Regions from separate parts of the Pseudofrankia coriaricola genome, predicted to be linked through region 2. Evidence: riboswitches for the same ligand, from Rfam matches in the RefSeq annotation. Region 2 holds a riboswitch; the other holds the start of a gene.

Region 1 (16,004 bases), on a different contig from region 2:
CGAACAGCCAGACCCGGTACTCCTGCGCCGGCGTGTCCGGCCCGGTGAGGCCGAGGCCCAGCGTCAGCGCGCACAGCGCGGCGGTCAGCAGCCAGGGCCGCGCCCGCACCGCCCGGCCGACGAACAGCCCGGACCGGACCACCGCTCGCCGGACGGCCCCCCAGCCGCCGGGGCGTCCGTCAGGGGGCCGGAACGCCCCGGGCGGCGTGGGCACCGATGATGGAAGCCCGGCCAGCGCCCCGACGGCGCCCGCGGCCGGGGCCGCCGGGGCCGCCGCCTCCAGAGCCGCGGCCGCCAGGATCCCGGCATCCGGGGCCCCGACGGCCGGGAGGCTGGCATCAACGAGTGAGGAGGTCGGCGGGAGTGACGGAGCCGGATCATCGCCAGGTGCGGCATGGCTTGGCCCCTGGTCCGTCCGCGGCTCCACGGCCTCAGGAGACGGCCCGGCCGGCGGCGCCGGCGGCGCGGGAGAGGCAGCCGGAGACGGCGCCTCCTCCTCCTCGGGCTCCGACGGCGGGCGACGGCGATGAGGGCCCGTCGAGGATCCGGGTATGGCGAGCGGTCCTGCCACCCGGTGCTACCTCCCAGACGTTCCCAAGTCCTCGCCCACTCCCCGTCCGGGCGACCAAGCGGGCGACCTCCGCGACCGCCTGGCTGCTCGTCGCGGGCGCTGGCGCGGCCATTGCCGCAGTTACGGCGGAAGGCCGGCTCGGGCCGCGTGATCCGCGCGCAATCGACCCGACACCCTGGTGGGGCATTCTCCCACCAGCTCCGCCCACCGGCACCACAAGGGGCGCCCTTGCCGGAATCGCCGCACTCGCGGTCATCACCTTGTGCGTGTGCTGGATCACCCTGGTCCGGCGGGCATTGTCTGGCCGAGCGGGCCCACGCGCCGCCCTGACGGCCGCCATCGCCTGGGGAATGCCGTTCGCCCTCGGGCCGCCGCTGTTCAGCCGGGACGCCTACGCCTACGCCGCGCAGGGCGAGCTCGCCCGGCGCGGCCTCGACCCGGCGACCCACGGAGTGGCGGCCTTGGCGGCAGGCGGGCCCACCTCCCTGGGCGCCGCGTTCAGCAACGCCGTCGACCCGCGCTGGCGGGATACGCACACCCCATACGGCGGCGGGGCGGTGGCCGTGGAGAAGCTCGCCGCGACGGTCGGCCACCTGCTCGGCGGCGGGCCGACGGTGGCGCTGGTGACGTTGCGGGTCGTCGCGGTTCTCGCGGTGGTGGCGATGGTCGCGTGCACCGTCCGCCTCGTCGACCGCCTGCCGCGCGCCGCCGGCCCGGCCGGCGACGCCGGGCGGGCGGGCGCGAAGGAGGGCGCATCAGGCCGGGCCGTCGTGCTCGCGCTCGTCGCCGCGAACCCGGTGACGGTGATCCACCTCGTCGGCGGGATGCACCTGGACGCCCTGGCCGCCGGAGCGCTGGCGGGCGCGCTGCTGATCGACCGACGCCGGGTCACGCACCGGCCTGGACGACCGCCGTTCACGCGGTTCCCGGGGTTCCCGTGGGGTCGGCGGTCCAACAGGTCCGCCGGCGGGCCCGTTCACCGGGCCGTTTCCGGCGCGGCCATGGCGGCGACGGCGCTGGCCTGCTTCGCGGGCACGATCAAGGTGACGACGCTGCTCGGATTCGCCTGGCTGGTCGTGGCGCACGCCCGCGACGCCGCACGGCACGACCCGCTCGCCGACGGCTCCCGGCCCGCGGTCTCGGGACTAGCGGTCTCGGGACTACCGGTCTCGGGACTACCGGCGGCCGAGCCGGGCGGCCGGCCCCTGGCGGCCGGCCGGTGGGGGCTGGCGGCGGTGGCCGTGGCAGCCGACCTGGCCGTGGCGGCGGCGGTGCTCGGGCTGAGCGTGCTGGCCAGCGGGTTCCCACCGACCTGGATCAAGGCACTGGCCACCTCGGGGGAGCTGACGACGGGGATCGCGCCCGCGTCACTCCTCGCCTCACTCGTCGCGGCGGTGGCCGGTCTCGCGGGCCAGCAGGTCTCGGCTGGGCGCGATTCGGCGCTGCTCACCGACTGTCGCACCGTGACCCTCGCGGCCGCCGCGGCCGTCGTCGTCGTCCTGTTGTGGCGGGCCTGGCGCCGCCCGGTCACCGGGGCGGCCGACGGGCGGGACGGGCTCGCCGTGCTGGGCATCGGCGGGTTCGCGGTGGCGCTCGGAAGCCCGGTGCTCTACCCCTGGTATCTGGGCCCGGCGCTGCCGATGCTCGCCATCCTCATCGCGGACGCGCACGTCGCCCACCAGCGCGGCGATGGTCCCATGATCCGGGAGGGCCTTCGGGGCGACGAGGCCGAAGAGCCCACCGGGTCACGGGACGAGGCCGGGTTGGCGCGGAGGCGGTGCCGGGTCGGCGCGGGGATCGTGTGCGCGACCTCGGTGTGGCTGTGCGGGGCGACGCTGTCTCCGCTGGCGCAGACCTGGCGGCTGCTCGGCCCTCACGGGCCGGCCTTCCCCGCTCCGCTGGTGGGGACGCTGGCCGCGGTGGCCGCGCTGCTCGTCACGGCCGCCGGCGCCGTGACGGCGCGGCGGCCTGGCTGGTGGGCCACGCCAGGCTGACCCGGACGGCGTGCCAGGTGGCGACGAGCAGCAGCACGTTGCGCCCCACGAGAACCAGGCTCATGACGATCCGGCCCTGGATGACGTCGTTGTACCGCCAGGGGTAGACCAGTTGGCTGACCGCGACCGCCGCCAGCAGCACGATCAGCCCCACCCGCCGTCGCTCGCGGGCGTCCCGGCGATCCTGCCGGCAGATCTCGGGCCTCGCCGAACCGGGAGGGACCCCGCCGGTCCCGCCCGCGAGCGCGACGCCGGTGACCGCGACCGCCAGCACCCACAGCAGGTACTGCGGGCTGAGCACCCGCGATGTCATGAGTACGACGAGCAGCAGCGCCAGCAGCCGGTCGCAGGCCACCACCGCCCAGCCGGCCGAGGTTCCGTCGGCGTCGCCGGAGGCGGGCGATCTGGCGGGCAGCAGCCACCAGCGGACCACGACGGCCGCGACCACCACCAGCTCGACCACGGTGCAGACGGTGGCGACCGTGCGCGCGGCCGAGTCGCCGAACTGCAGGGAGCCGTAGGAATACCGGGCCGTCTCCCCCGCCCCGGACATCCGGATGACGACGAAGACGGTCGCCGGCACGGCCTCCAGCTGCAGCCCTCGGGCCCGCTGGGCGCCGAGGAAGCCGAGCAGGTCACCGCCCGCGCCGGCCGCGACGAGCACCAGCCCCACGGCCACGGCGGCGCAGGCCGCCCCGATGGCCATCCGGGCCAGTACGCGGGCCGACGGCCGGCCCACGGCGCCCAGCAGGAAGGCCGGCCAGACCTTGACCAGCGTGCCGGCCATGACGGCGAAGCCCACCCGGCCGGGCCGCCCGGCGCGCAGAGCGAGCAGTGCCGCGACGACGCAGGCCGCGGGTACCAGGTCGAACCGGGCGAGCGTCACCGGCCCGAGCAGGAGGGTGCCCACCAGCCATACCCGCGCCCCCGGCCCAGGAGGTCCCCCCTGGCAGACCCGCAGGATCGCCGACCTTCCAGTAGTGCTTCTGGGGACGGCGGCCTCCGGAGATGCGAAGGAGGAGCATTTTCGCACCTCCTTTGGCCCTCTAGTGCTTCTGGGGACGGCGGCCTCCGGAGATGCGAAGGAGGAGCATTTTCGCACCTCCTTTGGCCCTCTAGGAATCCCAGGTGAAACCGGCTCGGCAGAGCTTCCGGTAGCTCTGCCGGCGGTTCCCTGACCGTCGGCCCCCCGGCCGGCTCGGGCGAGGGCGGCGGTCACCGCGGCGTCGACGGCGACCATGAACAGCGGGAAGCCGACCCGATAGGACAGGCCCGCCACCGCGCGCGCGAGCGCCGGGACCGCGAAGACGAGGACCGCGCCCGGTGGGTATTGCCAGGTCTCGTCGCCCACCGGCAGCCCATGGCCGTGGACGAACGACTCCCCCCAGCCGGCGTAGAGCCGGATGTCGCCGAGGACGCCCTGCTGGGCGCCGAGCACCCGGCCGGCGAAGACCAACGTCAGGAGAACCGCCCGGCTCACCGCCCAGAACGTCCACAACCGCCGCCGTGACCAGGGCTCGCGCCAGCGGCCCACCATCTGAGCAAACCCGCCGCGTCTCGCGCCGGCGCCCGCCGCCCCGGCCGGCGGGACCAGCCCGGTCCCGCCGGCCGCCGGAGTGCCGTCTCCGGACGGCACCGCGCCGCGGCCGTGAACGGCGAGATCGGCGGCACGCTCGGGGTCGACACGCTCGAGGTCCTTCACCACGCCACCGGCCGTGTCCCGATGTCGGCCACGGCCGCCGCCCGAGGGGTCGTCTCCCCTGCCGTCCGGCGGCGAGCGGCCGCGTCGCGCTCCGTCGGCGTGTTGTCTCGCCGTGGCGAATCAGGCCGCATATCGCGGACCGTACCGGCCGACCACGCCGGGCCGCGTGGAGGGGACCGCTCAAGGCGGGTACCGTGCGTGACCTAGTGCATCAACGGCGATGCGCTCGCGGGGGCTCTCCCGCCACGGGGTTCACGGGGTCCCCGGGATCGGCAGAGCCGGTCAGGTAGGTCGCGGGCCAGCCCGGCGCCACTACCTGCCGGGTGGCTCTCGCGGCGGGTCTTCGTCCCCGCGGGCCACATAGGAGGGCCAGTGAGCCTCGGGGCATCACCCTGGGACACCGCCTGCGTCCAGCTTGCGGACGCCGCGCGGCACCTGGGTCTAGACGACGGAATGCACGACCTGCTGCGCATGCCGCGGCGGTCGGTCACGGTCAGCGTCCCGCTGCAGCGCGATGACGGGCAGCTGCTGGTGCTGACGGGATACCGGGTTCAGCACAACCTGGCGCGGGGGCCGGCCAAGGGTGGCATCCGCTTCCATCCGTCCACCGACCTCGACGAGGTCAAGGCGCTCGCCATGTGGATGACCTGGAAATGCGCCCTGATGGGAATCCCCTACGGCGGCGCCAAGGGGGGGATCGCGGTGGAGCCCGCCATGCTCTCCGACCGGGAGCGGGAACGGATGACCCGCCGCTACGCCGCCGAGCTGGTGCCGCTGATCGGCCCGGACAAGGACATCCCGGCCCCGGATGTCGGCACGGACGAGCAGACCATGGCCTGGATCATGGACACCTACTCGACGCACACCGGCCACACGTCGCACGGCGTCGTGACCGGCAAGCCGCTGGCGGTCGGCGGTTCCGCGGGCCGGGCCGGCGCCACCAGCCGCGGCGTCCAGCTGGCGATGTTCGCCGCGCTGCGCGAGCGCGGCATCGACCCGAAGAGCATCACCGTGGCCGTGCAGGGCTTCGGAAAGGTCGGCGCGCTCGCCTCGCAGTACCTGCACGACGCGGGCTGCCGAGTGGTCGCGGTGTCCGACGTGAAGGGCGGGGTCTACAACCCGCGCGGGCTCAACCCGACGGCGCTCATCCGCCATCTCGCCCGCGGCGCGGACACGGTGGTCGGCTATCCCGGTACCGACACCCTGACCAACGGCGAGCTGCTCGAGCTCGACGTGGACGTGCTGGTGCCGGCGGCGCTCGAGGGTGTGGTGACGGCGGAGAACGCTCCACGGGTGCGCGCCAAGATGATCGTCGAGGGCGCGAACGGCCCGGTGACGGCGCAGGCCGACCCGATCCTCGCCGACAAGGGCGTCGTCGTGGTGCCGGACATCCTGGCCAACGGCGGCGGCGTCGCCGTCTCGTACTTCGAGTGGGTGCAGGACCTGCAGGCCTATTTCTGGTCCGAGGACCAGGTGAACGAACGGCTGGCCGAGCTGATGGAGCGCGCCTACGCCCAGGTGTCGCGGCTCGCCACCGAGCGCGGGCTGACGCTGCGCGAGGCGGCGCACGTCATCGGTGTCGGGCGGGTCGCGGAGGCACACCGCACTCGCGGCCTCTACCCGTGAGGCGGCGGGCGCTGGACGTGCGGCGTGCGGCGCTGGACGCGCGCCCTGCCTGTCGGACGCTGAGCGTCCTCCCCGCGTGGTGCCGGGCATAGGCGTATGGCCGTGGTTCAGGTGGTGCCGGGCTGAGGACGTGGCTGGGTTGGCGCAGCGCTAATGGCGCCGTCACGAGCTGTGGCTGGGTGTCGCTTGCCGCTTGCTGGGGCGGTTCCGGGTTGGGGGGCCGCTTGCTGGGGCGGTGCCGGGCTGGGGGTGCCGCTTGCCGCTTGCTGGGGCAGTCCGGATGCTGGGGCGGTTCCGGGCTGAGGGGGCCGAGCGGGGTTCCGGGCTGAGGGGGGTGCTGGGCTGGGCGCGTCCGTACGATGAGCGGCTATCGCCGTCGGCGCCGTTCTCTGGCGCCGGCGGCGGCACTCGGCGCGGTGCTGTCGATGCCGCCGGCGATGGCGGCGCTCGCCGCCTCGGCCGCCAGGCTCAGCAGGGCGGGCTGGTCGTCCGCCGGCGAGGTCCGGTTGCGCCGACGGTGGCCGCAGCGCTCGCAGACGTGGGTGAGCACCGTGTCATGGGCACGGGACTCGACCGCGACCGGGCGCATCAGGCCGCCGCAGCCGGCCTCCCGGTCACCCGGCTGGACGTCGACGTGCCGGGACCACAGGCAGTGTGGGCAGTGGTTCGTGTACCCATCGCCTCGCACCGAGGCGCCGCACACCAGGCAGTCGAAGTCCTCGGTGGTGCGGGTGAACCGGCGTGCCACAGGTCCACGGTAGCCCGCGCGACGCGGCCCACGGCGGCTGGAAAGGGCGATTCGCGCACTTCGGCGGACGAGGCAGCCACCGGCAGGCACGGTGCCACGACCGCCGCGGGTGGCGGGCGAGCCCCATCAGCACTCGGTAAGCGCCGGTTAACTGTCTAATTCTTCATCCAACATCAACAGAAGGTCTCTAGCACTCGGCAAACACGGGGTCACCTCGCGTCGCGACCAAACGCCGGACTATCGTCTGCCGGAATCGGCCAGGAGGTCAGAAGTGTCCCGTATGCGCCGCTCGCGCCCCCGACCCCGCACCGTCCGGCCGAAACGCCCGGGCCGGTTACGAATAACCGCGCTGCTCGCCACGGTCGCCACCACCGCCGCCCTCGCCGCCGGTTGTGGGACGTCTGGTAACGCCGCCTCCGGACCGGTGCCCTGCACCACCCCCGGCTTCAGCGCGGACGCAATCAAAATCGGCTGGGTCTACCCGGACACTGGGCCACTGGCCCAGGCTCTGGGAGCGGCCCGTTCGGGCTTCATCGCCCGGGTCGAGCAACAGAACGCCGCGGGCGGAATCCACGGCCGAAAACTCACGTTCGTGTGGCGCGACGACGCGGGCAGCGCGCCCCAGAACCTCGAGGCGATGCACGACCTCGTCGAGAACGAGCAGGTCTTCGGGGTCGTGGAGTCGACGACGGCCGCCTCGGGCAGCGCCGACTACCTGCACGCGAAGGGTGTGCCGGTGGCGGGCCTGCCGGCGGAGGCCCTCTGGGCCGACCACCGCTACGACAACATGTTCGCCCACGGCTATGTGATCACCGATGGCCCGTCGGTCGACACCTTCGGCACCTTCGTCAAGGCCCGGGGCGGCACGAAGGCCGCCATCGTGCTCAGCGACGCCGACCAGGTCTCCAACCAGATCAGCCAGAAGGTCGCCGACAGCCTGCGGGCGGCGGGCGTCGAGGTGTCCCCGGAGAAGTTCATCTACAACCCGACCCACACCGACCCGGTCCAGCTGGGCCAGCAGCTGAAGGAGGCCGGCGTGGACACGGTCGTCGGCGCCCTGTCCGCCGTGGACACCAGCGAGGTCATGGAGGGCGCGCGCGCCGCGGGTGCCACGGTGAAGGTTTTCCTGTCCGCCGCCGGCTATGACCGCGGTGTGCTCCAGGAGAAGGGCCCGGCGATGGCCGGGCTGTACACCTACATGAACTACGTGCCGTTCCTGAACCGAACCCCCGCTCACGACCTCTATATGGACGCGATGCGCGCGTATGCGCCGGAGCTGCAGCCGCCGGACCAGGAACTCGCCCTTGTCGCCTACCTCAGCACCGACATCTTCCTGACCGGCCTGCTCCGGGGCCCCGCCTGCCCGACCCGCGCCAGCTATATCGAGACCCTGCGGGGCGTCACCGACTACAACGCCGGCGGCCTGCTTCCCGGCCCGGTCGACTTCAAGAACTGGGGACAGCTGAACCTCTGCTACACCTTCGTGCGGGTCAACAACCAGGGCACCGACTACGAGCTGGTCAAGGACCCCGACGGCGCCGACCGTTGGTGCGGCAACCGCCTCCGGAGCAAGTAACCCACGCACTCGCCCGCCCCCCGGCGATCGCGCGCCGCGTCCCTGACCGTTCCCCGGCCGCGCCGCGCTCCCCCTCCTCCCAGCCCCGGCGGCGGCCGTGTGTGCCAGTGACGGGCACCGGCCTGCTTCCTGGGCTCCTGGCACCGGCGTGCGGGTGGGGCTCCTCGGTTTGTCGTGCCCGCGGGGTGAAATAGTGACGTCCAGCCCGATAGCCGCGTTCGCGGGAATCGGGCGGCGGGGCGGGAGCCAGTCCAGCCCACGCGGGTTCCGAGTCGCTTGAGAGGCCGAAGGGGGGTCGCGCCGTGGATGATGGCGAGCCGACGGCGGTCACCGGAATGTCCGGACCGGCCGTGCCGGGGCTGTCCGAGCGTGACAGCCGGGTGCTGCGGTTCGAGCAGCGCACCTGGCGGTACCCGGCGGCCAAGGATGAGGCCATCCGTGCCGAGTTCGGCCTGTCCCCCGCGCGCTACTACCAGCTCCTCAACGCGCTGATCGAGTCCCCCGCGGCTCTGGCCGCCGAGCCCATGCTGGTCGGCCGCCTGTCCCGCCTGCGCGCCGCCCGCCGCCAGGGCTGGTCCCCGGCCACATCCGCGCCGGTCACAGCTACCAACGGCTCCCAGGCGGACGACCGAGCATGAGCGAAGGCGACCCAACACCCGGCCCGCACGCCGGCGCCGCCCGCGCTGGCACCGGCACGGCCGGCGCCGCCCCCGGCCGCGACGGCTCCGCTGGCGCCGCGAGTGGTGGCGGCGGCCGCCGCCCACCGCCCAGCCGTCCCGGGCTGCGCAGGCTCTGGGGCGGCCTGATCGCCATCATCGCCGTCGCCGCCGGCATCCTGCTGGTCAACCTGCTTCACAATCCGGACGACGGCGCCGATCAGGCGGCCGCCCGCCCGTCGGCGTCGGCCACCGCGGCGACCACCACCCCGGCCGGCACGGCCACCACCGCCGCGCCGGGAACGAGCCCGGCAGGCACCCCGTCGGCCGGCCCGGCCACCACCTCGGCGCCGACCACCCGCCCGCCCGCCCCAGCCGGGGGTGATCACGCCCTCGCCCCGGTTGTGATCCTCAACGACTCCAAGATCGAGGGACTCGCCGAAGCGGCCCGCAAGCCGGTAGAAGACGCGGGCTTCACCGTCGACCGCGTCGGAGGTTACGTCAGCACCTATGACGTGCCGGTCACCACGGTCTTCTACGAGGAGGGCCTCAAACCAGCGGCGGAGGCGCTCCAGCGGCTGGTCCCGGGGGTCACGAAGACCCAGCAGATCACCGCGAACTTCAAGCTGGTCGAACCCGGCAAGCTGATCCTCGTGGTCACCAGGGACTTCCCCACCCCCGCACCGTAAACGAGCACCCGACCGATGATCTCCCGTCTCGGGAGCATCGGCGACGCGGCCGGCCGGCCGTCCTTTCGACCAGGCGGGGTGGGGCGGGGCGGTTCGCCTGCACCCAGACCCTCCGAAGACCGCCGGCTGGGCATGCGGATCGGGCTTCCGACCGGCCGGCGACGCGTCCGGGACACGCTTGGCGGGGGCCGGGAGGGGCGACACGTGTGGCAACTCTGAGGTCTAGCGGGATGGTCGGTGCGTGGCCGGCCTGACGCCACCGGCACACTTGTTGCCATGGTCGCCCAGGTACGCCCAACTGAGGCAGCGTCATGACAACTCTTCCCGCCCCTGCCCCACGCACGCCCGCCGGCGGCGCCGGGCTCGCGGCATTGATCACGGCGCCGAAGACCGCGCTGGTCGCGCTGGACTATGACGGCACGCTCTCGCCGATCGTGCTCCGGCCGTCGGACGCGGTGCCCGTCCCCGGCGCCCTGGACGCTCTGCGAGTGCTCGCGGGTCGGGTGGGCACCTGCGCGATCATCACCGGTCGCCCGGTGGACGTGGTCCTCGAGCTCACCGGCCTCGTGTCCGGCGGTGCCCGCGCCCAGGGCGGTGGTTCCGGGAAGAACGCCGCCGCCGGCAACGGCGCCGCGCCGGAGGCGCTGACGAACCTGACGGTCCTCGGCCAGTACGGGCTGCAGCGCTGGGATGGCACGACCGGGGTCACGACCAGCCCCGAGCCGCTGCCGGGGGTCGCCCGCGTGCGCGCGCTGCTGCCCGAGGTGCTGCGCGACGCCCCGCCGGGCGTGACCGTCGAGGACAAGGTCCAGGCCCTGGTCGTGCACGTCCGGCGCGCGGCCGACCCGGACGCGGCGCTCGGCGCGCTGGCGCCGGCCCTGCGCCGCCTCGCCGAGGACCACGGGCTGGAGGCCGCGCCGGGCAAGAAGGTGCTGGAGCTGCGCCCCCCTCACCACGACAAGGGCAGGGCGCTGCGCGAGCTGGTCGCGGAGCGGGCCGCCCGCTCGGTGCTGGTCGCGGGCGACGATCTCGGTGACCTGCCGGCGTTCGACGCGGTCGACAGGCTGCGCTCCGCCGGCATCGCCGGTCTCACCGTCTGCAGCGACGGTCCGGAGGTCCCCGCCGTCCTGCGCGACCGCGCCGACCTGGTTGTGGACGGGCCCGCCGGTGTCGTCGCGCTTCTGCGCGTCCTCACCAACCGCCTTCGCTGACCCGGATCGGCCTCCGCTCGCCGCTGGCCCACGGACCCGTCACAACGGTCGGTCCACCAAGTTAACTTTTGGCACCGTCGTGTAGCGCTACTTGGTCAACGACGGGGTCTCACTCGTCTAGGGTGCCTATGTGCCATACCTGACCCGGGCCGCGGTGGCGGGGCCCGACCCGGAGACCGCCGGCACCGCGCGGGTGCTCGTCGCCTCCAACCGAGGTCCAGTCGCTTTCTCCTTCTCGGAAACCGGCGCGTTGGTGGCTCGGCGCGGCAGCGGCGGGCTCGTCAGCGGCATGCAGGAAGTGATCCGCGACGCCGCCGCGACCGCGGCGGGCGCCGTGGGCACAGCCGGGGCCGTGGGCACGGTCGCCGGGCTGGGCGACGCGGTCGAGGGCGACTGTGGTGATCACCCCTCCGGCATCGTGTGGGTCTGTGCGGCGCTCAGCGACGCCGACCGCAAGGCGGCGCGCGAGTCACCGGACGGGCGGCTGGACCGGGCGAGGTTCGACACCGGCGGCGCGGCGGTGCGGATGCTCGACGTCGACCGTGTCGTGTTCGACCGGGCCTACAACGGGGTCGCCAACCGCACGCTGTGGTTCGTCCTGCACCTGCTGTTCGCCCCGGCGGCCGAGCCGAGCTTCGGCGCGGTGTTCTGGCGGGACTGGGAGGCCTACGAGGCCTACAACGCGATGTTCGCCGACGCACTGGCCGCGGAGGCCGCGCCCGGCGCCGCGGTGCTGATCCAGGACTACCACCTGACGCTGGCCCCCGGCTTGCTGCGCAAGCTGCGTCCGGACCTGCGGATCTCGCACTTCACCCACACTCCATGGGCACCTCCGGACTACTTCCGCATCCTGCCGGATCGGGTGTCGCGCGCGGTGATCGGTGGCATGCTCGGCGCCGACCGACTCGGCTTCCTGACCGCCCGCTGGGCGACGGCGTTCCGCGACTGCGTCCGCGCGCTGTTCGGTGACGACATCGAGATCGAGATCGACGATCGGCTTCAGATCGACGGCGAAAGCCCGACCGTCGTCGCTGCGGTGGGGATCTCGGAGGCGGTCGCCGTCCATGAGCAGCTGGCGGTGAACGGCGAGCGGGCGCTCGTCATCGACCGCGGCGTGACCGAGAGCGTCCCCATCGTCGAGCAGCGGACCGCCCCCGATGAGGAGGACGGACACCGCGGTGGCCCGGACGGCCCGGACGGCCCACCGCGGCCGGCGGCGAACGGATGGGCCGCCGCGAACGGGCGCCCGCGGGCCGCGGACGGTCTCGGTCTCCCGGTCGAGACCGCCGGCCAGGCCAAGATCGCCCGGCCGGGCGCCGGGGGCGGGCACGGGGACCGCCGGGTCAGGATCGGAATCCACCCGCTAGGAGTCGACGCGGTCGCGCTTCGCGCGCGGGCCGCGGCGAAGGACGTGATCACCCGTGCGGCCGAGCTGCGCGAACTGGTCGGCGACCGACGGCTGATCGTGCGGGTCGACCGCACCGAGCTGTCGAAGAACATCGTCCGTGGCCTGGACGCCTATCGGGAGCTGTTGCGCAACCACCCGGTCTGGCGAGGCCGCGTGACCCACCTGGTCTGTGCGTACCCCTCCCGGCACGACCTGCCCGAGTACCGCGAGTACACGGCGGCGGTGCAGCGGATCGCGACCGAGATCGAGGACGAGTTCGCCACCGACGGCTGGCTGCCACTGCGCCTCGAGGTGACCGACGACTACCCGCGCTCACTGGCGGCGCTGACGCTGGCCGACGTCCTGGTCGTGAACCCCATTCGCGACGGCATGAACCTCATCGCCAAGGAGGGCCCCGCGGTCTCCGGCCGCGACGTCGCGCTGGTCCTGTCCCGGGAGGCCGGTGCCTACGCGGAACTCGCCGCGGACGCGCTGGTGGTCAACCCGTTCGACGTGGCCGAGACCGCCGAGGCGATGGACGCGGCCCTGCGCATGTCACCCGCCGAACGCCGCCGACGCGCGCTCCGCCTGGCCGCGCTCGCCGCCAGGCTCCCTCCCGGCGACTGGTTCCGCCAGCAGCTGGCCGCCCTCCCCGCCCCTCCCGACCTCCCCCAGCCCCTGGCAACGAACTAGGGCGTCGCTGGCTCGAAGGTCGCTTGCGCGACCTCTCGCCGCGACGCCCGGGGTTCCTGCCGGATCGGCGGAGCTTGCGGAGCCGATCTGGGAGGTCCGCGGGCGCCTAGGGCGCCCTCCCAGCCTGGTTCCGGGGCTGAGGTGTATGGCCGGGGCTGGTGTGGGGCTGGGTCGGGATGTGGTTGCGGTGGTGGTGCGCCGATGCGCCGTCGCCATCGGTGGTTGGGTTGCGCTGACGCCACGCCAGAACGGAGCGCGACTCTTGGGAGCCGCCGGGAAACAAGTTCCGTCTTTGATGTTGGACTTGTCGCGAGACTGGCGGCATCTCTCCTTGGTCAAGAAGCAGAGTTATTTTCCGGCGGCTTCTTAGCGGCGGGGCCTCGGTGTCAGCCGTGGGTGGCGACCGCGGCGCGGACGGCGCTCGCCCAGCCGAGGGTGACCGGCTCCTTCTCCACGACGACGTTGTCGTAGGCGGAGAGCAGCGCCGCAATGTCCGGGTGGCGCAGGGCATTGGCAACCAGGTGCATCTGGCCCACGTGGCGCGCCATGGTCAGGTCGCTGGCGGAGTCTCCGATCGCGATGGCCTCCGACGGGTCGATGCCGCGCCGCTTGAGATCCCAGCCGACCGCCTCACCCTTGCCGACGCCGTCGGGCACGAGGTGGTAGACGTGCGGGTTGACGCCGAGGTCCGGCATGTGGGCCGGCGAGATCAGCCCGTTGTCGCGCAGCGAGAGCCAACCGTAACCGGCGGCGCGCAGCCAGGCGTCGGCGGCGACGATATCGATCTTTCCGCGGAACATCACGTCCAGCTCACGCCCGGTGTGCCATGGGGTGTGTAGTTCCAGACGGCCGGGATGGGCGGCGATCAGCTCGTGCAGTAGGTCCTCGGGTACCTGGGCGAAACGCTCGGGCATCGCGCCGCGCAGGATCTCGCTCTGGCGGCCCTGGTCCCAGCCGACGATGGCGCCGAGCTCGCCGATGAATCCGTCGGCACCGAAGATCGCCGCGGCCTCGACCAGCTGCGGCCGGGTCCGCCCGCTGACCAGTACCAGCGTGATGCCGGCGGTGTGCAGGTCGACGAGCGCCCGCGCGGCCGCGAGCGTCAGCGTCCCCGGGGAGCCGCGACGTGCGTCGTCGGGGGTCGCTTCGGCCAGGAAGAACGAGCCCTTCGGGCCGACCATGGTCCCGTCGAGGTCGGTGTAGACGACACGGACGCTCACGCGCGCTGCTCCTCCCGAGGGCCCGCCTGCCGCGCGTCCGATCGTCGGCCGCGCGGCCCACAGGCCCGGATCTGCGATGTCCCAGCAACTCTGGTGGGCTTCCGGTGGGCTCGCGCTCGACCCGGGAGTCCCATCCGACAGCATCCGCCAAGAGAGCCCGCCGATGCCCGGACGAGTGGACCGACGCAAGCCGTATCACAGTGCATACGACAAGAAGTGCGGTGCGCGCGATGGTGGGGCGGTCTAGAGTACGGAGACACAACTGAAGATGGCTCATCCAGAGGGGCAGAGGGAACGGCCCAGTGAAGCCCCGGCAACCGAGCGGATGAGTGTGCTCGCCGCCCTTCGGGCGGTTCGTCCTGGCCGCGATCTCCCCCTGGGAGGCGGCCCCTGGACCCTGGTGTCGCGCTCCGCGCGACGGGGACAGGCAGGGCAACCGGACGAGGCGAGCGCACCCCCGCGGCAGGTGCCAATTCCGACCCGTGGTGCCATGGCGGCCCCGGGAAAGATGAGGAGTTCCAATGACTCTTGCGCCGGAGCGCTCTGCCCAGTCGGGCTTCACCTCAGATGACACCGCGAACCCAGCGGTAGCGCTGTCCTGTCGCAACTGTGGCGCTATCTACCCGCTGGCACCATCGCACGTCTGCATCGAGTGCTTCGCTCCGCTGGAGATCTCCTACGACGAGGACCGGCTGCGCCGGGTGACCCGGGCGTCCATCGAGGCCGGCCCGCGCAACCTGTGGCGCTACGTCGGTCTGCTGCCCGCCGGGCACGACCCGGCCCGCCGCGTCTCGCTCGGCGCCGGCTTCACCCCGCTGCGCCCGGCACCACGGCTGGCCGCCGAGCTCGGCATGAAGACCCTCTGGGTCAAGGACGACAGCGCCAACCCGACGCACTCCTTCAAGGACCGGGTCGTCTCCGTCGCGCTGTCGGCCGCCCGCGATCTCGGCTTCACCACCGTCGCCTGCGCCTCCACCGGCAACCTGGCCCACTCCGTCGCCGCCCACGCCGCCCACGCCGGCCTGCGCTCGATCGTGCTGGTCCCGCACGACCTGGAGGACGGCAAGACCGTCTCGACCGCCGTCTACGGCGGCACCCTGGTCGCGGTCAAGGGCAACTACGACGACGTCAACAAGCTGTGCAGCCAGCTCGCCGACGAGTACGAGTGGGCGTTCGTCAACGTCAACGTCCGCCCGTTCTACGCCGAGGGCTCGAAGACGCTCGGTTACGAGGTCGCCGAACAGCTGGGCTGGCGCCTGCCCGAACAGGTCGTCGTGCCGATCGCGTCCGGCTCGCTGCTGACCAAGATCGACAAGGCGTTCCGTGAGCTGATCAAGCTGGGCCTGGTCGAGGAGACGCCGTACAAGGTGTTCGGCGCGCAGGCCGCCGGCTGCAACCCGGTCGCGTCGGCGTTCGCCCGCGGCACCGACACCGTCGCGCCGGTCCGCCCGTCGACGATCGCCAAGTCCCTCTCGATCGGCAACCCCGCCGACGGCCCGTACGCCCTCGACGTGGCCCGGCGCACCGGCGGCGCGATCACCGACGTCACCGACGACGAGATCGTCGAGTGCATGCGGCTGCTCGCCCGCACCGAGGGCATCTTCGGCGAGACCGCCGGCGGCGTCACCGTCGCCAACCTGCGCCGCCAGCTGCGCGAGGGCCTGCTCGACCCCGAGGCGGAGACCGTCATCTACAACACCGGCGACGGCCTGAAGACCCTCGACCCCCTCGTCGGCAACGCCCTCCCCACCGCCACCATCCCCCCGAGCCTGTCCGCATTCGAGGCGGCCGGGCTCGGCGACGACTGATACCGGGCACAAGCCCACACGCTGGCTGCGTCGAGTCGGCGCCCAACGTCCGGCCGGCCTGTCAGATCGGCTTCACCGATCTGACAGGCCGGCGACGCCCAAAAGGCATAACATAGCCCCACG
Region 2 (16,004 bases):
GCCGCCGCCGGCGTCCTGGCCGCGATCGCCGCGCTCGCGGTCCCGAACCGCCGCGTCGAGGCCTACTGAGGTCGCGGCTCTGCGCGGTGGCGCGCGAGGCGCGAGGCGCGCTCGCGCCGCTCAGTGGCGGCGGGCGCCGACCGGGGTGAGGTGGCGGGTGAACCAGTCGCGCGCGAGCGCGGCGACGGACTCCAGGGCACCCGGCTCCTCGAACAGATGGGTCGCTCCCGGGACGACCACGACCTCTGCCTCGTGCCGCAGCAGCTGCGCCGCGCGGTTGTTGAGCTCGAGGACCGCCTCGTCGTCGCCCCCGACGATGAGCAGGGCAGGGGCAGCCACCCTGGGTAGCCGCGACGCGGCGAGATCGGGCCGCCCACCCCGGGAGACGACGGCACCGATGACGGAACCAAGCTCGGCCGCCGCCCACAGCGCGGCGGCGGCGCCGGTGCTCGCCCCGAAGTAGCCGACGGCGGGGCAGAAGGTGCCCAGCTCGCCCCGAAGCCAGCCGGTCACCTCGACGAGCCGGCGGCCGAGCAGGTCGATGTCGAACACGTTCGCTCGTTCGTCCTCCTCGGCGGAGGTGAGCAGGTCGAACAGCAGCGTGGCGAGCCCCGCGTCGGTGAGCATGTCGGAGACGTACCGGTTGCGCGGGCTGTGCCGGCTGCTGCCGCTGCCGTGCGCGAACACGACCACGGCTTCGGCTCCTTCGGGAACAGTGAGCTGGCCGCCCAGACGCGCCGTGCCGGCGGGAATCTCGACCTCCACCCCCGGCTGGCGCGCCAGCCGCTGGCCGGCCTTCGCTCGGTCGGAAAAGGTCATTGCGGGCCACCTCCTCGGTGTCGAGGGATGTGTGTCGTCGGGTGGGCCGAGCTGCCGCCTCGGGCCTCGGCCAGCCCGAAGGCGCCAGCCCGAAGGCGTCGATCGCCCGCCCGGAGGCCAGCCCGGGCGGGGCGCTATCCGTCTACCCGCGGGTAGCGGAGCAGGCCGGCGAGCCCGTCGGTGGGCCCGTCCGAGAGGTCCGGCGACAGGACGTGCACGGTGGCGCCCGTACCGAGCGCGGCGCGCACGGCCACGTCGGCGAGCCGGCCGCGCGACGGCGAGCCGACCAGGCTCGCGAGCGTCGCGGGCTCGGCGGCGACGTCGGTCGGGTCCGGGCCGAACCAGGCCACCCGGTCGTCGCCCGGGTCGTCGACGACGAGGAGGGTGCCCACCTGGGATCTGGAGAGGGCGGCGAGGGTCGCCGGAGTGCCCTCGACGGCGCGGCCATGCGCGCGGTCCTCGGCGAGGCGCCCCAGCAGTTCGACGGTCCGCGACTGGGCCAACGCGCCGACCAGGTCACGGACCTCCTGCTCGTGCTTCCGGCCGCCGCGGCTGGGGTGGCGGCTGCCGTGCTCCAGCTGGTGGACGAGCGGGCTGACCCGGGGCGGGAGGTGCTCCCGAACCAGCTGGACGGCCCGCGAGTCGCCTCCCAGCGCGACCGCCGCGGCGTTGACCTGTTCGGTCAGCCGCGTCACCGCCTCCGCCACCTGGGCCGCGTTGTGCGCCCACGAGTCCTCCGCGCGGTCCTGGTAGCGGCGCTGTGACCAGCCGCCGGGCGCGTTGCGCTCGATCTCATCGTCGGTGCCCTCGACCTCGGCGAAGATGCGCGACCCGTCCATCTCCACTCGTAGGTCGGCTCCGGTCCGGTCCGCGAGCGCGACCACGCATGGCACTGTCCGCTGCTCGTAGGCGAGCAGTGGCAGAGCGCAGGGCAGCTGCGCCCACATCCCCCGGTCCCCGAGCTGTTCGGACACCTGCTGTCGCGACACGACCCGGCCATCGGCCGCGAACGCCGCGAGAGCGACATCCGTGGGTCCGACCGAGTGCACGGTCTCGTCCAGCGCGGCGAGTGTCGCGCCGTCGGTGCCCTCCGCGGCCAGCCGGTCGCGCAGGCCACGCCACCGCAGCGCCCGCTCATGCTCGATGTCGTCGAGGTTGTCCGCCATGCCCAGGTAAAGAGTCGCGATCGGGCCGGTCGTGGCGATAAGCCGTCCGATGTTCATGTCCGCGGTCACGAGGGCAGTCACTACGGCCTCCTCACTTCGTCCAGACTTCGAGCCCTTACCCGGCTTGGCCGGCGATAGTGCGCTCGTGCCGGAGTGGGGCCGCGCGAGCGGAGTAGGTGAAATCCGGTCGACGCGGGCGCTCCGGATCTGTTCAGATCGGGACGTGGAATCAGGGAAGACGGCGCCCGGCACGCGGTTCACACTGGTGTTCGACGCGGACGACACGCTGTGGGAGAACAACATCCGCTTCGAGCGGGTGATCGCCGACTACCTGGAGTGGCTGGCCCATCCAACGCTGGAGCGGACCGCGCTGCGCACGATGCTCAACGACGTCGAGGCGGCGAACGCGGCGGCTCACGGCTACGGGACCAAGGTGTTCCTGCGCAGCCTGCACGACCTGTTCGAGCGCCTCTGGGAACGTCCCGCGGACGCCGGGGAACGACGCGAGATCGACGAGCTCGCGGCCGCCCTCCTGGACCACCGCGTCGAGCTGATGCCCGGGGTCGCGGAGACGCTACGTGAGCTTGGTGGTCGACACGAGCTCGCGCTGCTCACCAAGGGAGTTCCGGAGGAGCAGCAGGCCAAGATCGACGCCTCGGGCCTCGCGCCGTGTTTCGGGGTGGGCACCTACATCGTGGCCGAGAAGAACAACGAGGCCTACGAGCTGCTGGCGCGCGAGCTGGCCCTGGACCCCGCGGCGACGTGGATGATCGGGAACTCGCCGAAGTCCGACATCCTGCCCGCCCGCGCCGCCGGGTGGGGGGCTGTCTTCATCCCGAACACGAACACGTGGGCGCTGGAACACGCGGAGCTCGACGCCGCCGACCCGGGCGTGCTCCAGCTCCGGACGTTCGGCGAGCTGTTGCGCCACTTCTGACGGCCGCCCGCCGCGGGCTGTGAGCCGCGGGCTGTGAGCGGCACTGGAAACAGGCTGTCGGGCCGGCCGCGGCTGTCGGCGGCGACCAGCCGCGGTCCGCGGCGCGAGGAGGTGATGGCTCACGCGGCCAGTAGTTCGCCAATCCGGGTGACGGCGGGCCGGGAGTGCAGGTGCAGCCGGTTCATGTCCAGCCCCTCGTCGCCCAGGACCACGAGCAGGCTCGTCTCGCGGACGGCGTAGACCACGATGTGGCCACCCTCGCAGCGGGTGATCACCTCTCGCAGCTCGCCCATGCCCACTTCCGCCCCGGTGCTCTTTCCCAGGCCGAGGGCGACGGCGGCCATGGCGGCCAGCACCTCCGGCCGGACGTCGCTCGCGTCGTGGGCGATCAGCAGACCGTCCACCGACGCGACCGCGCTGTTCGTCACCCCGGTAACGTGCTCACGCAGCGCCGTGAGCTCCGCCAGAATGGTCTCGGTATTCATTCGACGTACTCATCGCATTCTTGGTAGGGCCGCCCGATGGAGTACCAGATAATTGCTCGCCAAGAGCCGTGCCGACGCCGCGGGCGCTTCGGCGCGGCTCGCCGTGCCTTCCTGTGGCGCGGTGGCCACCACATTCGGGCAGACGTGTGAGCCGAAGCGCCGACGGCAGGTCGAAACCTCCCGTCAAGCGACGGGAGGTAGTACCGCGGCCTCTCCGGCCGGCGGGCCCTGCCTATCGGCCGTCAGACGCTCAGCTCACGTTCGATCGACCGGAGGCCATGACGGGCGAGCGCGAGGTTGGAGCGGGAGCGGTCCAGCGCGAGGTAGAGGAACAACCGGTTCTCCCCGCGGCTGAGGAGCCGGATGAGATGGTACTGCCGTTCCAGGGTGATCAGGATGTCCTCGATGACGTCGCGCACACCCAGGGCCTCCAGGGTCCTGGCCTTGGCACGGACCACGTCGGTGTTGCCCGCCGCGGCGATCTCGAGGTTCAGCGTGCGCCCGCCGCCCGCCGCGCCCAGCATCATCCCGCTCTCGTAGTCGACCAGTGCCGCCCCGAGTGCCCCGTCGATCGCCATCGCTTCCTTGAGGGCGGTCTCGATGTCCATTTCGCCACTTTCCGTCCCGGAGCAAACCCGCGGTTGTGATTAGAGAGGGTTTGCTCTGGGGCAATTTTCCGGCGCTTGTGTGCTCGTTGGGTCAGTCGATAGCACTTGGATACTCGTGACCATATCCTTTGCTTCGTCGACCTTGTTGTCGACCGACACGTTTGGGTAGGTAGCATGACGGGACTAATTTGTGACGGATAGTCTGCTGTTCCTCACCACTTTGTCCCGCCTCGGTGACGAACAGTTCACGGGAACGCTTCGGGTCGAGAGCGCCCGGGTCGGCGGCATGATCGTGTTCCATTCGGGTCTGGTCATCGCGGCTGAGACCGCCGCCGCGCCCGGGCTGGAGCCGCTGCTGCTCCGGTCGGGCCGGATCTCCGGTGAGGACTGGACGGAAACCTTCGCGCAGGCCGCGCCGGAGGGACGCCTGCGCGCCGCGCTGGTGGAACGCGGGCTGCTGGGGAGCGCCTCCGTACAGGTGCTGACACAGACCGCCGCCATGGACGCCGTGTTCGCCCTCGCGGTCGCGGAGGTCCACACCTGCTCGCCGGATCCGGCCGGGCCCGGCCTGCCACCCCTCGTGCCCCTCGTGCCCGGGATGGACGTCGGTCGAGTGGTGCGTGAGACGCGCCGCCGGGTGGACATCGCGGCCGAATGGCGGGAGCGCGGTCTGGACCCGTGGGTACGGCCGCATCCCACGGCCTCGGCCCCGCCGATCAATGAGGACCGGGCGGAGGTCCTCACCCGCGTCAACGGCCGGCGGACGTGCCGGGACATCGCGTTCCTGCTCGGCCGTGGCCTGTTCGCCGTCATGTCGGATCTCAGGCTCCTGCTCGAGGACGGCCAGATCGCCCTGCAACCGCTCATGCCCGCCGCCACCGGCACGCCGCCTCAGCAGCCTCGGCCGGCCGGCCCGATCAGCGCCTCGTCCCCGATCGCGGTGGGTCGCCCCGGCGCCGATGAAGGCCTGGAGCTGGTCGTCGAATCCACGGACGGAGAGGCCGCTCCCCGGCGCCGTCTCCTCCACCGGAGGAACACGGGCGGCCCCTCGTGACGGAGGGTGTCGCCCGCGGTCGTCGCCGCGTGGTACCTGCTGGCCACGCGTTCGGCGAGCCAGCCACCGGGGCCGGTGGTGCTGGCAGGCCAATGGGCATCCGGGGGCCGTCCGGCGAGCGACAGGCCGGCCACGGCGGTGCTCCGCCCGGGTGATGCTCCGTCCGCCCCGAACCGGCCCGCACCCCGCGGGCCCTCACCTCGGGTGACGGGCGCGAATCACGGGAGGAACGCCGCCATGTCCACGTCCGACCACCTGCAGACCATCCGCCTCCTGCACAACGCGATGCGGGTCGAGTACGGCAGGCTCGCCGCCGTGGCCCGCGCGCCGCGTGACGCCGCGCACGCCGCGCTCATCGAGGACCAGATCGCCCTGACGCTGCGGACGCTGCACCACCACCACACCGCCGAGGACAAGCGCTTCTGGCCGGTGCTGCGTGCCCGGGTGCCGTACGCCGTCGCCGGGCTCGACCGGCTGGAGGCCCAGCACGCCGAGATCGACCCGCTGGTCACCATCGCGGGCGACACCACCATCCCGCTCTCGCAGCGCGCGGGGGTGCTCGCCGAGCTCCAGAAGTTGATCAACGTGCACCTCCACGAGGAGGAGGCGGTGGCGTTCCCGCTCATCCTGGAGCAGATCACGCCGGCCGAGTTCGAGGAGATCGACAAGGACGTGCGGCAGGGCTTCAACCGCCGCGACATCCCGGTCCTCTACGGCTGGCTCGCGAGTGTGGCCGACGCCCCGATGCGCGCCGCCGTGCTGGCGACGGTCCCCTTCGTTCCGCGCCTGTTGTTCAAGCTCATCTGGGCGCCTTCCTACCAGCGCCGCGCAGGCCGCCTCTACGCCGGCACCGCGGCTTCCGGCGCGGTTCCCGAGCGGGTGGCCCCCAGCCAGGTGGCGTGACCTGGCCGGCGCGTCCTCCTTTCCCGATCCGCTTCCCCCGCGGTCACCGCCGGGCCGGCGGCCGTAGTGAAGTCGTCTGGCCGGGAGGTTTCGGCGGGAACGCCATGGTCCCGCGTGTTCCCGGTGATCGTCCGGGTGGTTTGGGCGGTATCGTTTGCTGCATGACAAACAACGGGGAACGTCACCTTCGAGCGGTCCATGAGGACTGGCGCTCCGTCGCCACCGCGCTGGGCGCGCGGATGTCGACCCAGCGGGTCAGCCAGCAGGAACTGGCGCTCGCGGCCGGAGTCTCGGTCGCGACGCTGCGGGTACTCCAGCGCGGCAATGGCGACCGGCGCGTGCAGAACTCGACGTTGTCCGCGGTCTCGCGGGCGCTCGACTGGCCCGACGATCACCTCGTTCGTGTGCTGCTCGGTGATCAGTATCCGGAACTGGCCACCGGCGAGGGACCGGCCCCCGGGGCCCGGGTGACGCGACAGGCGGCTGTCACCGCCCGGCCCGACCTGCCCGAGCAGATCCTGCATGCCCTGCGCCGCATCGAACGGCGGGTCGACGACATCGCCCGCCACCTGGTGAAGGCCTGAGGCGGCGGCCAGGCCGAGGTCTCAGGCCGTTTCGAACACGGGGACCAGCGTGCCGCCACGCTGCTCCATGAGGACACGCACCGGCATGCCGATGGTGACCTCCTCCGGCGCGCAGCCGACGATGTTGCTGACGAGGCGGAGGCCGGGCTGCTCGGCGAGCTCGACGATGGCGATCACGTAGGGCACCGGCACGGCCGGGTGGAACGCGTGATGGTTGACGGTGAAGGTGAAGACCGTGGCGTCGCCGCTCACCGGCTCGGCTACCAGCTCTCCAGCGCACTCCGGGCAGCGTTTGGTCTCGGGATGGATCCAGCGCCGGCAGTCCACACACCGATAGATCAGAAGCTGGCTGTCCGCGTCGACTGCCGGCGTCGTCATGAGGCCTCCGGATTCGGGATCAGCGCCGATCGGTCGTGGGCAACGCCCTTGTTCTTCAGACCGTAGGACACCGGTCGGATTCGTGCCTGTTTCGCACGTCGCACATCGCACATCGGGTGACTGCGTCGTGGCGGCGGGCATAGCGTCACGCCATGACCGGACTGCCGGAGCGGCGCGCCATCATCTCGGGAGTCGGGATCTCGCGGATCGGCCGACGTACCGGAATCCCGGGGACGGACCTCACGGCGGAGGCGTCCCGACAGGCGATAGCCGATGCCGGGCTACTGCCCACCGACATCGACGGCGTCGCCACCCTGGGCGACACTCCGCTGGAGGAGGCGTGCGCGGCCCTGGGGCTGGCGCCGACCTACCTCGGGGGCGACGTCGACACCGGTGGGCTGCTCTCGCCAGTGATGTCGGCCGTGATCGCGGTCGCCACCGGACGCGCTCGTCATGTGCTGGTCTACCGCACCGTCCAGATGATGGGCGGTGCCGTGCTCCCCGGCGGCGAGGCGCCCCACCTCGACGGCGCCGGTGGGACCGGCGACGCGGGCAGACCGGACGCGGGCAGACCGGAAGCGGACAGATTCGAGGTCGTGGAATCCGCGGCGTCCGCACCCGCCCGGGCTTACCCGCCGCGGAATGGGCTGGCAGCCGGGCTGGACGAGCTGATGACATACCACGCCTACTCGGCGGCGAACTGGTTGGCAATGCACTGCCGCCGGCATATGCATCTATACGGCACGACCAAGGAACAGCTCGGCATTTTGGCCATTAACAGCCGGCGCAACGCCGGGCTGAACCCGTTGGCCGTTTACCGAGACCCGATCACGCTTCACGACTATGTCTCCGCGCGGAAGGTGTCCGAACCGTTCGGGCTGCTGGACTGTGACGTGCCGATCGACGGGTCGGTCGCGGTCGTTGTGTCCGTGGCCGACCACGCCTCGGCGTGCGAGCACCCGGTCCGGATCGAGGCGATGGGTGGGTCCACAGGCCCCGGTGGCTGGTACATGCGGCCTGACTACCCGAACATGGCGTCGGTCGACGCGGCGGCCCAGATGTGGTCGCATACCGATCTCCGGCCGGTCGACGTCGACTTCGCCGAGCTGTACGACGGGTTCACATTCCTGACCCTCGCCTGGCTCGAGGCCTTCGGATTCTGCGGCGAGGGCGAATCCGGGCCATTCGTCGGGGACCCCGAAAAGATCGCCCTGGAGGGGAGCCTTCCGCTCAACACCTACGGCGGGCAGCTCTCGGCCGGCCGGATGCACGGCTACTGGCTTCTCCACGAGGCCTGCGTGCAGCTTCGCGGCCAGGCCGGCGACCGCCAGGTCGCCCGCCATCGGGTCGCCGCTGTCGGCGCCGGCGGCGGCCCCATAGCCGGAGCCCTCCTCCTCACCGCCGGGTAGGCACCTGGCCAGGAATCCGGGATCCGGGCCTAGACGGCCGCGTGATCCCGCGGCACCCGGGTCGCTCGGCGCAGGCCCAGGCCACCGAGCCGGAACTACGGGGCCGGCTGGGCCAGCGGGGCGGTGAAGAGGCGGGCGGCGGCGTGGGCCTGGTCGATGGCGATACGCCAGGCCGTGCCGACAACGGAACCGACCGATTCCGGCGAGGGCCACAGGAGGCACGCGGGCGGGACGCAGATCCGGTAGGTGAGCGTCCCCGTCTTGTCATGCGCGATCCACGCACCGCAGGTCGCCATCGGAGGGAGGCCGCCGACGGCGGTGAGCGCCGCGGCAAGCTCGGCGTCGCCCGCCTGCCGGTCGGTGAGATCCGAGTCCCCGAGCCCACCGGGACGGCCCGCCTGCGCCAGCCGGGTGAGTCCGGCGGCCGACGTGACGCCGGGGTCGAGGTGGACGTCGAGAACCATCACGCCGGAGCCGTAGAACGGATGGTCGATGGGATAAGGCGGGGCGAGGATGGCGACGGCGCCGCGTGCTCGCCGTCCAAGCCCCAGCTCCCCCGCGAGTGCCAGCCCGATGTCGGTCTCGGCCTCGGAGCCGAACCCGAGACCCGCGTCCGGGCCCGTACCCGACCCGTCTTCCTGGGCCGACCAGCCCGAAGGGCTGGCATCGTCCCCCGGTCCGGGAAGCTGGCGCGCCGCGGGGCCGCCGGGCTCGGTGGACACGCTCGGTTCGGCGAGCACGAGAAAACCCGCGCCGTCGCCGTCGTCGGCGATCAGGCCGTCGAACAACAGCCGGTCGAGGGCGTCGCGGACGTGACTGTCCCGGAACGCGTTCCCCAGGTGGCCAGGCACAGTGAGAGGCGGGGGCCCCGGCTGGCCCTGCTCGACGACGACGCTCAGGTCGGGCAGCCAGGTGCGGCTGCCGGACGTCAGCGCGGTGAGCAGCAGCGACAGCGGCCCGCGCAGGCCGTCGAGCCGGGCGTCGATCCGGGTGAGCATGTGAGGACGGCCCGGGTCGCTGGTCGGTTGCGCGAGCCGCGGCGAGCTCATCAGCTCCTCGTGCGCCGGCGGCGTGTAGGGGCGTACCAGCTCGATGACGACCACCTCCCCCGTGTCGTCAGCGGGGGTGGGAAAGCCGATCGACGTGGCCAGGCCCTCGGATGCCGAAGTGCCGTTGGACGCCGAAGTGCCGTTGGACGGGGAAGTGCCGTTGGACGGGGAAGTGCCGTTGGACGGGGGGGTGCCGTTGGACGGGGAAATGCCGTTGGACGCGGGAGCGTCGGGGAAGGCCGGAGTGCTGGTACGGCCGGCGGCGCGGGCCGTGAGCGTCAGCCCCGACGGGTAGTCGAGCACGGCGCGGAACGTGCCGAACAACGACGGCAGCCCGGCGGCCAGCTCCTGCGCGCCGCGGGTGTCGGTGAGCGGCGCCACGGGTGAGTCGGCGAGGCTGACGAAGACGATCCACTGCTGGAGACGCAGCAGCTTCCCGAGCGCCGCGGACAGCTCGTCGGGATGCTCGCCGAGCAGCGTCTCCGGGAAGAACCAGGTGGTCAGGCACGGGGTGTCGGTCGCGTCCAGGCCCCAGCCGCCGACCACGGTGAGATCGTCGACCGTCGCCTCGGCGAGCAGCGCCCGGTTGCGGTCGTTGCACCAGGCGGCCCGGTCGTCGACATCGCCGGGCAGGTAGTCCAGGTAGGTACGTGCTCGTATCCCCGGCCCGAGCTCCGGGTGCTCGGTCACGATCAGCTCGCCGCGGCCGCGCGCGGCCGGGCCCGACGGGTCGAAGGTGCGGGTCCACCACTCGGCGGTGAGCGCGCGGCCGGGCTGGTGGCTGGTGACGCGGTGTGGGGGTGCCATCAGCGCCGTCAGCGCGACCGGAAGCACGAGGGGGCGTACCTGAGCGTCCGGCATGGTTTCGCGCGCCCGCTCACGGATGTCGGGCAGCACGTCGAACAGCACGTCGCGGCTGGGGCGGGGACCGCTGGTCGGGTGCGCCGACGCGGCCGCGACGGCGCCCTGCCCGGGGCCGCCGAGCCGGGTGAGCTCGACGGCCGCCTCCGCGGCGCGTACCAGCTGGTCGATCGCGATCAGCCGTGCCCAGATCCGGTCAGGCGTCCAGGCCATCGGTCCGACATGAATCCTGGCGACGGCCTCGACGGTGCCGGCCGCCGGGTCGAGGACCAGGGCCGAGCGGCCGTCCTCGGCGTTGCGGCGGGCGAGCAGCCGCAACAGGTCGGGGGTCGCCCGCGCGCCGGTCGCCACCTCGGTCGCGATGCGCAGCGAGCCGGCGCGCCGGCCGTCGGGCACGGGCCGCGGCGTCATCCGGACACGCTGCCGCCCGCGATGCGGCCACCAGTCGAAACCGGCGCCGTCCATCACGGACCATTCGACGTCCGGGCCGACCAGTCCGGAGTAGAGCGTGTCCAGCACCAGCGCCGGCTCGTCGCCGCCGGCGATGCTCGCCGCGAAGGCGAGTCCCGCTGGTTGCCGGGAGGCCGGGCCGACCGGGCGACGGTCGAACCGGGTGAGATCCTCGTCCGTGAGCAGCAGCCGGCGGGCGAGCAGCGACGCGCCGGCGGTGGCCAGCAGAATCTCGCGCAGCAGCCCCTGAGCCCTCAGCTGGCTGGTGGAGGCGAGCGCGTTCGGCAGGAAGAGCTGCCAGGTCGGTTGGTCGCCGTGCATGACCCAGGCCCCGATGCCGTGCGCGCCGCCCGGGTCGGCCACGTCCTGGCGGTTGAGCGCGGCCAGCAGCCCCGCGACGTCGTCGCCTGGCCGCAGGTGAACCGGTGTCCGCATACTGATGACCAGGCCCTCGCCGGCCAGCGGATGCGGGTCCTGCCGACTGGCACGTACGACGCTCGTCAGCGAGCCCGCCGTCTCCCGCGCCGCCACGACCTCCACGGGACGGTCGTCCGGGACCTGGAACGGCCCCCAGCCGAACGGCACCTCGCACCGGAAGCCGCGCCCGTCGCCCGAGCCCCAGACCGGGCCGCCGTCGATCTCCTGGTCGTAGCGCAGCTCGTCGAACGCGGTCAGCAGCCCCCGCCACAGCAAGGTGTTGTCGGTCTCGGCGTCGGCATGCAGCGTGTCGTGATACTGCGTGACCCGGTGCCGGCCCGGACGGGAGTGCCCCTCCTCGTCGCGGTACACGAACGGGACCCCGGCGACCTCGTCGTGGAGCCCGGCGTCCAGCGCGCCGACCGCCACCGCGATCTGGTCGCCGACCGTGGCGACGGCGAGCTCGGCCAGCACGGCCCCGCCCTCCTCGCCGAGGATCTCGTCGACGTCGGTGTCCTCGTCCTCCTCCTCGTCCTCCTCGTCGCGGGGCTGCTCGCGCCGCCCGACGACGAACGAGCAGGACAGGTAGAGCACGTTGCTCTGGTCGTCTTCACCGCCGGGCTCGGGCTCGTCGCCCTCGTCCGCCGGCGGCCCGCCACTGGGCGCTTCGGGCTCTCCCGGAACGGAGGCCTGATCGACTTCGTCCTGGCCCGGGAGGGCCACCAGGTACGCCGGGCTCGCGTCGAGCGGCGGCGCCTGCCCGGTCGGTTCGTCGCCGTGGAACACGGCCCGGAGCGAGATGCCGCCGCCCGGGCCGTCGTCCTCGTTTTCGTCCTCGTCCTCGTCGTCGTCCGTTTCGTCCCGGTAGGGAATGGCGGGCCAGGGGCCGGCCAGCCAGCGGTTGAGGGTGCTCTCGCCGTTGCGCCGCCGGCACAGCGCGGCCGCCCGCGCGAGGTCGTCGACGGTCGCGACCGGCGTCGTGACCCGCAGCACCGCGACCGACGACGCGCCGCCGGGCACCGGGAGAAGCTCGAGCAGGGTGCCGAGCTCGCTGTGTCGCCAGACCAGCCCGGTTCCGCCCGGGCCCTGGCCGATCCACTCGTCCTCGGCGCCCAGCTGGCGCAGGACGTGCTCGCGCAGCCGCGCGGCGAGCGGGAGCCCGGTGTTGAACCCCACCGCGTCACTCATTGCCGCCCCCGTGGTCCCGCGGGGTGGTCGAGGCGTCCCCCTTGGCCGCGCTCGCGGGCCGGGGGGACGCGGGCTCGTCCGCTGGAGAGACGGGCGCGGCGTCCGAGGTGGGCGTGGCGCCCGACGGCGTCGTCGGGCCAGTGGGGGACGCCCCGCCCGACGGCGTCGCAGGACCGGCGGGGGAGACGGCCGGCTGGCCGGGTTCCGCCGGGTCGGTCCCCGCCGACGGCGCGTCGCCCGCCTGGTCCCTGGCCCTGGCGATCGCCGCGGCCTCCGCGGCTTCGGCCTCGGCGGCGAGGGCAGTCTCCAGCGCCGCGCCCGCCTCGGTCGTCGACGCGTCGGCCCGCGGCCGGGCCGCCAGCGGGTCGGGCAGCGGCGCCGCGGTGCGGGAGACACGCCAGCCGAGCTCCCGCGGCGTGACCAGCTCGTCGCAGGGTACGAGCGACCACGCCGCCGGTGTCCACTCGAAGATCGCGTCCTGTTCGAACTCGGCGCCCAGCGCCCGCGCCCGTGCCCTGGTCAGGCCGGCGACGGCGATGCTGAGCTCGGTGTTCTTCTCGTCGCCGCCGACGGCCGGCCAGGAGGGCAGGCCGGTCGCGGCGACCCTGCCAGCCAGCGCCCGCTGCCGGCTGGCGTTCTCATGCGGGCGCAGCGGCCGGGAACGCGGGTTGAACGCCGTGAGGACGTGGACACGCTCGACGTCGGAGAACGGGAAGTCACCCTCGGTGGTGCCGCGGGCCGCGGGGGCGACCACCACAGTCGCGGCGCCGACGCCGACGCGGACCCGGGTCGGCCGGTAGCCGGCGAGCCGCCTCTCCACGTCCGTCGCGGCGCGCAGCCGGCCGAAGGCATCGTCCAGTCGCGCGACCTCCGGTCGGCGCCAGTCCGGGTCGTGGGACAGCAGGTCCCGCCGACGGTCGAGGTACGAACGGGAGGCGGCCGCGGCTGTGGCCCCGGGCTGGGCGCCCAGGAGCGCCAACAACTCGGCACGGCCAGGATTCGGACGCATCGACACGTATACCTCCGGGGGCCTCGGTGGACCCCCGTGCCCATGTCGGCTCGGGAGATCCGCGTTATCGCCGCCAGCCGTCGCCGACGACGATCAGGTCGTTCCCTGGGGCACCTTGCGCGAAGGTTGCCGGACGACGAGCCAGGTCTTGACGCCATCCTCTTGACCGCGCCCTAGATTAGGACCTCCGTATACGTATCGCAAGGTTTGTGCTGCCCGTGCTGGATCCACTGAATGCAGTGTGATGGTACCGGCGTGGTCTGACAGATTTTTCCCGCACTCGGTGCCGCCCTGCCCAGCTCCGAGCGGAGGACCGCCGGACGCGCGCGCCGGACGCGCGCGGCCGACACGCCCCCGGAACACCCTGGCCCCGGCCCTGGCCGACGCGGCCGCGGCGATGACGGCCCGCTCAGGGCGCGCCGGTCGGCGAGGTATCGGTAGGCGGAACGGTGGCCGGGGGCCCGGTCGTGGAACCGGGGGAGCTGGGCGCGTCCGGTGCCTTCGCGACGGTCAACGTGACGCTCGAGCCGCGCCGCACAGTGCCGGACTCCGGCGTCTGCGCGAGCACCGTGCCGACCGGCTGGTCGCTGGTCTGCCGGACCACGACCACGTCGAGGCCATATGAGTTGAGCGTCTTCTCTGCCTGCGCCCGTTGGGAATTGACCGTGTACGGGACCGTCACCTGCGTGCTGACGACCGTGATCGTCACCTTGCTGTGCAGCGCGACCTGACTGCCCGACACCGGGTCGACCGTCTCCACCAGGCCGGGCCCGACGCCCGACGGCCCGGTGTCATACCTGACCGTGACGACGAGTCCGGCGGCTTCCAGCGCCGCGCGTGCCTCCGCCTCCGGCCGGCCCGCGACGTCGTTCACGGTGGTGTGCCCCGGGCCGGTCGACACGGTCAGCGTCACGGTCGCGTTCTTGGCTGTCGAGCCGCCGGCGGGCGGGTCCGTGGCGGTCACCATGCCGGCCGCGGCGGAACTCGCCGCATAGTCGAGCGCGATGTCGGTGAAGCCGGCGGCCCGCACGGTCGTCTGCGCCTGGTCGGCGGGCTGCCCGACGACGTCCGGCATCTTCGCCAACGACCGGGTGCCGCTCGGGACGATGACCGTGATCGTCACCGTCGAGCCGGCCGCCACCTCGCTGCGGGCGACCGGGTTCACGGCGGCGACCCGCCCGGGACCGACCACGGCCGGGCCAGTGCTCGTCCGCACCACGACGGTGAGGCCGGCGTCCTGCAGGGTCCCCCTCGCCGCGGACTCGGTCAGCCCGACGACCTCGGGCACCCTGATGGACTCCAGGCCGGCCGACACGACGAGCGTGATCGTCTCCGTCGCCTCCAGCTGGCTGTCCCCACCGGGCCGGACCTGCAGCACGGTGCCCTTCACCTTGATGTTCGGCGTCATCTCCCGGCGGACGTGATTGAACCCGGCCGCCCGCAGCCGCTTCTCCGCATCGGCCGCGGTGAGCCCCACCAGGTCGCCCGGGACGGTCAGCTCGGAGGCGGCGAGGACACCCGACTGCGCCCTGCCGGCTGGCCGCTCCAGCGCGGCCCTGGCCGCGACGCCGACGGCCACCAGCGCGACCAGCACGCTGAACGCGCTGATCAGCGTCGTCCAGGGCAGGCGGCCGGGCAGGGTATGCCGCGCGCGCCGGCGGCGTGAGGAGACTTCGTCGCGGTACTGGCGCTCGGCGGTGGTCGTGGGCGCCTCGGCGTACCGCTCGCGCGGCTCCGCGTCACCGTGACCCGCCAGCGCGAGTGTCTCGGCCGTCCGCTCCCTGGCCTGGCCTCCCCGCAGCACGACCGTGTCTGTCTGCGCGCGCCCGCTGGGGCCAGGCCCGTCGCCGGTCGCGCTGGCGCCGCCGGCGCCGAGGTGGGCCGGCGTCTCAGCGCGGGCCTCCTGGCCGGCCTCGCCGTCGCCGGCGAGGCCGGCCAGGACCGGACCGGACCCGATCGTGGGATTGTCGTCGCCGGTGGCGACCATGGCCCGCGGATCACTGTCAGTGCTGTCAGTGCTGTCAGTGCTGTCAGCGCCGGCGGTGGGCACGACGCCGTTCGCGGCGGCCGGGCCGGCCGCCGCGGCCACGGAGCCGGCGGAGTCCGGAGCTCCCGCGGCCGACAGTTCCGAGACCGCCCGCGCCGCCGGAATGCCGAGTTCCGCGCGCGTCGAGACCAGCGGCGCGACCGGGTCCGCCTGGCTGGTCCCCGAGGCGGCCACATATGCGGCCCCGGTGACCGGCACGATCCCGCGCGTCGGGCTGAGCGTTTGCAGCCGGCTGACGATCTCGCCCGCGGTCGGGCGCTCCGCCGGGTCGCGGCGCATCGCGTCGCGCACGACATCGGTGAGCGACTCGTCGACGCCGTCGAGGTCGGGGTCGCTGTTGACGATGCGGAACAGCACCGTCGGCACGGCGCCGCCCCCGAAGGGCCGCCGCCCGGTCGCGGCGAAAATCATCAGGCCGCCCCAGGCGAAGACGTCCGCCGCGGCCGTCACCCGCTCGCCGCGGGCCTGCTCCGGAGCCATGAACGCGGGGGTGCCGACCACCAGGTCCCTGGTCACCGTCACGCTGTCCGGCGCCCAGGCTACCCCGAAGTCGATCACGCGCGGGCCGAACTGGGAGAGCAGCACGTTGGACGGTTTGAGGTCGCGGTGTACCAGGCCGGCGGCGTGGATGACGGCCATG

Evidence for each region. A riboswitch is a leader RNA that binds a small molecule or an ion and turns the genes downstream of it on or off. The one in region 2 is predicted to bind S-adenosylmethionine.
Region 1: linked by a shared signal. The riboswitch ahead of thrC (threonine synthase) and the one ahead of QOZ89_RS29375 (DUF3293 domain-containing protein) in region 2 are both predicted to bind S-adenosylmethionine.

What each region holds. Positions count from the first base shown of each region.
Region 1 covers NZ_JASNFO010000057.1:83,479-99,482, forward strand. Annotated here, with positions in the region: gene QOZ89_RS28565 (hypothetical protein) at 1-214, opposite strand, end outside; gene mptB (polyprenol phosphomannose-dependent alpha 1,6 mannosyltransferase MptB) at 733-2,565, shown strand; gene QOZ89_RS28575 (hypothetical protein) at 2,507-4,267, opposite strand; gene QOZ89_RS28580 (Glu/Leu/Phe/Val family dehydrogenase) at 4,640-5,893, shown strand; gene QOZ89_RS28585 (RNHCP domain-containing protein) at 6,261-6,641, opposite strand; gene QOZ89_RS28590 (ABC transporter substrate-binding protein) at 6,922-8,217, shown strand; gene QOZ89_RS28595 (DUF3263 domain-containing protein) at 8,553-8,855, shown strand; gene QOZ89_RS28600 (LytR C-terminal domain-containing protein) at 8,852-9,562, shown strand; gene otsB (trehalose-phosphatase) at 9,874-10,773, shown strand; gene QOZ89_RS28610 (alpha,alpha-trehalose-phosphate synthase (UDP-forming)) at 11,063-12,853, shown strand; gene QOZ89_RS28615 (HAD family hydrolase) at 13,240-14,073, opposite strand; SAM riboswitch class I at 14,344-14,405, shown strand; gene thrC (threonine synthase) at 14,595-15,881, shown strand.
Region 2 covers NZ_JASNFO010000060.1:42,195-58,198, forward strand. Annotated here, with positions in the region: gene QOZ89_RS29315 (MFS transporter) at 1-69, shown strand, start outside; gene QOZ89_RS29320 (dienelactone hydrolase family protein) at 121-819, opposite strand; gene QOZ89_RS29325 (baeRF2 domain-containing protein) at 954-2,066, opposite strand; gene QOZ89_RS29330 (HAD family hydrolase) at 2,209-2,922, shown strand; gene QOZ89_RS29335 (roadblock/LC7 domain-containing protein) at 3,042-3,407, opposite strand; gene QOZ89_RS29340 (hypothetical protein) at 3,650-4,015, opposite strand; gene QOZ89_RS29345 (DUF4388 domain-containing protein) at 4,206-5,069, shown strand; gene QOZ89_RS29350 (hemerythrin domain-containing protein) at 5,307-5,972, shown strand; gene QOZ89_RS29355 (helix-turn-helix domain-containing protein) at 6,134-6,556, shown strand; gene QOZ89_RS29360 (Zn-ribbon domain-containing OB-fold protein) at 6,578-6,934, opposite strand; gene QOZ89_RS29365 (thiolase family protein) at 7,087-8,343, shown strand; gene QOZ89_RS29370 (hypothetical protein) at 8,439-12,308, opposite strand; gene QOZ89_RS29375 (DUF3293 domain-containing protein) at 12,301-13,317, opposite strand; SAM riboswitch class IV at 13,374-13,485, opposite strand; gene QOZ89_RS29380 (PASTA domain-containing protein) at 13,727-16,004, opposite strand, start outside.